Regions from separate parts of the Thermodesulfitimonas sp. genome, predicted to be linked through region 1. Evidence: predicted binding sites of a transcription regulator. Region 1 holds the regulator's gene; the other holds the start of a gene.
What was found. Region 1 encodes ArgR, which controls arginine synthesis, uptake and breakdown. Its sites were predicted from a motif close to ANTGNATAAANATACA; they were not measured.
Positions count from the first base shown of each region.

Region 2: argC (N-acetyl-gamma-glutamyl-phosphate reductase) is a predicted target of ArgR. The motif match lies at 1,218-1,233, and genes of this name have one in related genera.

Region 1 covers NZ_JBRAIN010000015.1:2,066-4,263, reverse strand. Annotated here, with positions in the region: gene ACUVTA_RS02320 (NAD(+)/NADH kinase) at 1-842, shown strand, start outside; gene argR (arginine repressor) at 856-1,323, shown strand; gene recN (DNA repair protein RecN) at 1,323-2,198, shown strand, end outside.
Region 2 covers NZ_JBRAIN010000058.1:1,553-3,750, reverse strand. Annotated here, with positions in the region: gene argC (N-acetyl-gamma-glutamyl-phosphate reductase) at 128-1,168, opposite strand; gene amrS (AmmeMemoRadiSam system radical SAM enzyme) at 1,299-2,198, opposite strand, start outside.

The DNA.
Region 1 (2,198 bases):
CTGCGCTGGGAGAAAAAATTGCGCCGGTAGCGCGGGAGATTGTACATTTTCTCGCTAAACACGGGATAAAGGTGCTCGTTCTACAGGAACACGCCCGCCTGGTGGGGATGGAAGGGGTTGACCGGAAAACAATGCGGGAAGCGGCGGAGGCGCTTTTCTCCCTCGGTGGGGACGGGACCCTTCTCTCTTGCGTCCCGGTTGCTGCTCCGGCCGGCATCCCGGTGTTAGGGATAAACCTCGGACGCTTAGGCTTTCTTACCGAGCTCGGGCCGGAGGAGCTCTTTCCCGGACTGGAGCAGGTTTTAGCAGGGAGCTACCGCACCGAGGAGCGGCTGCTTCTCTGGGGCGGCATCCGACGGGCAGGGGCTACGGTGCGGGAGGTTGTCGCGCTTAATGATTGCGTCGTGGGGCGAGGAGCACTCAGCCGGCCCTGTTACCTGGAGGTGTGGGTAGACGGGCACTGCGCGATGAAGTATAACGGCGACGGGATCATCATCGCCACTCCCACCGGTTCGACCGCCTACTCTTTTTCTGCCGGGGGTCCGGTGGTCGCCCCTGGCGTGGACGCGATCATCCTCACGCCCATCTGCGCTCATTCGTATATGGTGCGGCCGATGGTGGTGGGCGGCAGCGCGGTGGTGGAGGTTTTTCTCGAGACGAGCGTCGCCGGCTTTGGCCTTTCGGTTGACGGGCACGAAAACCTGCCGCTGCTGGCCGGAGACTGGTTAACTGTGCGGCGCTATCCGCGGCCGCTGCGGCTGATTAGGACCGGCGAGCGGAGCTTTTATGCCGTTTTGCGCCGGAAACTGCTGCTGCACGGGATAGAAGAATGCCGTCAGTGAGGAGCAGAAGGGGATGAAACGCGCACGCCAGCAGAAAATCCTTCAGCTGATCAAGGAGCGTCCCATTACCAGCCAGCGGGACCTGGTACGGGCGCTTGCCGCGGCTGGTTTCAAGGTTACGCAGGCCACAGTTTCGCGGGATATCAGAGAACTGGGGCTGGTGAAGGTCGCTGCAGATGGTGGGCTACGGTACGTCGCCCCCCGGCCCCTGGGGAAAGGCGATCTTGACGCGGTACGTTTCCGCCGGCTAATCCGGGATGCGGTGCTGGACGTAGAGACGAGTGAAAATTTAGTAGTTGTCAAGACTTTTCCGGGGGCCGCGCAGGGTGTGGCGTCAGCAATCGATCAGGTGGAATGGCCCGGGGTTGTCGGAACGGTGGCCGGGGACGATACCCTTTTGATCGTCGCTAAACCCCGAAGCCGCGCCGCCGAGGTGCGAAACCGGCTGCAAGCGCTGCTGGCGGGAGAGAAGCGGGAATAATGCTCCGGAGCTTAACGATCAAAAACGTGGCGCTTATTGATGACTTAACGGCAGAGTTCGGTCCGGGGCTTAACGTTTTGACAGGCGAGACCGGCGCCGGAAAATCAATCATCCTCGAAGCGCTTATGCTGGCGCTGGGTAAGCGAGCAGCTGCTGATTATATCCGGACCGGCGCTACAAAGGCGGTCATCGAGGCGGTGTTCGCGGTCCGGGAAGTGCCGCAATGCCTGGCCGATAACGGGATCGAGCTCGAGGAGGGGCATCTTTTTTTTTGCCGGGAGTTGTACCGCCAGGGTAAGAGCCTCTGCCGGGTCAACGGCCACGCGGTACCGCTCAGCCTCTGCCGGGAGGCCGCAGAGGAGTTAGTCGAGTTTCTGGTCCAGGGGGAGGAACAGGCGCTCCTTTCCCCGGCAAAGCAGCTAGCGGTTCTCGATGCTTATGCGGGGCTAGGAAGGCTGGCCGGGGAGGTGGAAAGGCTTTACCGGCGTTGGCACACAGCACGGGAAAAAGCGGTGGCGGCAGCAGACGCGGCGCGGGTGCGGGCGCGAGAGGCCGATACCCTGCGCTACCAGATCGCCGAAATCGACCGCGCGGCCTTTCGCCCTGGAGAAATTGAAGAGTTGCTCCGGGAGCGGGAGTGGCTGCTAAACGCGGTCCGGCTGACCGAGATGGGAGCCCGGGCGCGGGCGCTCTTAACCGGTGACGATCACGCGGCCGTAGAAAGCCTAGGCAAGGCGGCGGCCATTTTGACCGAGATTGCTAAGTACCGGGAGGAAATGGGGCCTTACGCGCGGGCGTTACAAGAGGCGGCAGCTCTCGCTGTAGAAGCAGCGCGTGAAATAGAGCGTCTAACCGACGAGGCAGAGTGCGACCCG
Region 2 (2,198 bases), on a different contig from region 1:
CGCTCTGCCTCCCAAACTCGCCGTAAAAACTGTAACTTTTCTCTGAAGGAAAACCTTCCCTGTTATTCAACCAATCGCTAATAGTCGCGATAGTTGCGCCCCGGTTCCTGGCCTACTACTTTCCGCCCTACGGGTAGAGCCCGACCATATCGAGACCGGTGGTTTCAGGTAGACCAAAGAGTAGGTTCATATTCTGTACCGCCTGTCCCGACGCCCCCTTGACCAGATTATCAATTGCCGCCAGCAGCACCGCCCGCCCGGTGCGCGGGTCGGCCACGGCGCCCAGATGCACTATGTTCGAACCCGTCACGCTCTTCGTCCGGGGAAGCACCCCTTCCGGCAGCACCCGGATAAAGGGCTCCTTCCCGTAAAACTCACGGTAGATATCGAGAAGCGCCCCGGTCGTCAGCTCTTGCTTCAGGTTAGCGTAAACCGTCGCCAGGATGCCACGGGTCTGCGGGACCAGGTGCGGGGTGAAGGAGACCCGCACTTCCGTGCCCGCAGCCGCCGTCAGCTCCTGCTCAATCTCCGGGGTATGCCGGTGAACGCCCACGTTGTAAGCCGTAACGTTTTCGTTAACCTCGGCATAATGGCTCCTAAGGTCAAGCTTTCGCCCGGCCCCGGAAAGGCCAGACTTGGCATCGATGATGATAGTGGCAGGATCGATAACTCCAGCCTTAAGAAGCGGCACCGTAGCGAGAAGCGTCGCGGTTGGGTAGCACCCCGGATTGGCGACCAGGGCGGCGCTCCGTACCTTTTCCCGGTAAAGCTCTGGCAGGCCGTAAACCGCCTCCCGGGTCAACTCTGGTGCCTCGTGCTTCACCTTGTACCACGCCTCGTATACGGTAGCGTCCCGGAAGCGAAAATCAGCCCCTAAATCGATCAGTTTCTTACCCCGCTCCAAAACCGCCTTAGCAACAGGCACTGCGTGCCCGTGGGGGAGCGCCGTAAAAACCACGTCGCACGCGGCCGCCATTTTCGCCGCATCAAAAACCTCCAGCACGCGATCGGTGCATCCGGAAAGGTGCGGGAAAACGGCCGATAGTTGCTGGCCGGCGTAACTGCGCGATGTCAACACGACAAGCTCCGCCTCCGGATGGCGCAGGAGGATCCGCACCAGCTCCGCACCCGTATAACCCGAGGCCCCGACAATGCCGACCCTGATCAAGTTCCCACTCGCTATCCAAATAAGTTTAATGTTGATAATTATACAAGACGTTGTATAAAAATACAATGGGGCGGGCCAAATACTTTTTCAGCGCACCGCCCCGCCTTCATAAACCAGCTTTATTCTGAACTCAGCGTTTTGCCTCCCAGACAGAACCTACGATATCCACCGATGCACCGCAGGCACCGCATTTCCCATCTTTGAGGCGGACGCCGCGCACTTTGTAACCCTCCCGGCGGATGACCGCGGCACCACAATTTGGACAGTAAGTGGTATCCGCCTCCTCATCCCAAACATTTCCAAGATAAACGTAACGCAGCTTCTTCCTGGCCGTCTCGCGGGCGGCATAAAGCACCTCGAGCGGCGTCGGGGGCCGCTCCATTTCGAAATTCGGGAAATACCGGGAGAAGTGAAGCGGGATACGCAGGTCAACGGCGGCAAGCCAGTCTACTAAAGCGTCGAGCTCTTCTGCCGAATCATTCAATCCGGTAACGATCAGGTTCGTCACTTCTACGTGACAGTGGTCCTTCGCCACTTCCACCGTCCGGAGAACGGGCTCAAGTCGCCCGGCACAAACATGCTTGTAGTAATCATCCCGAAAAGACTTAACGTCGATATTCATCGCGTCGATGTAGGGAAGCAACTCGCGTAACGGCTCCTCCGCGATAAACCCGTTGGTAACTAAAACGTTCTTAAGACCGGCTTCCCGCACCTGCCGGGCGGTATCGCGAACGAATTCGTACCAGACTACCGGCTCCGAATAGGTATAAGCCACACCGATGCAGCGCGGCCCTTGAGCCTGCGCCATCGCCACCACCTGCTCGGGTGTAAGCGGTATGGTCGGGGGTGAACCGTGGGCAATCTCCCAGTTTTGACAGAAACCACAGCGGAGATTACAGCCGAAAGTTCCTAGGGATAGGATGGTGTGGGCCGGGTAAAAGTGATAAAGCGGCTTTTTCTCCACTGGGTCCGCGTTACACGAGGAGCACTGGCCGTAATTCAAGGTGTAAAGCATACCGCCACGGTTTTC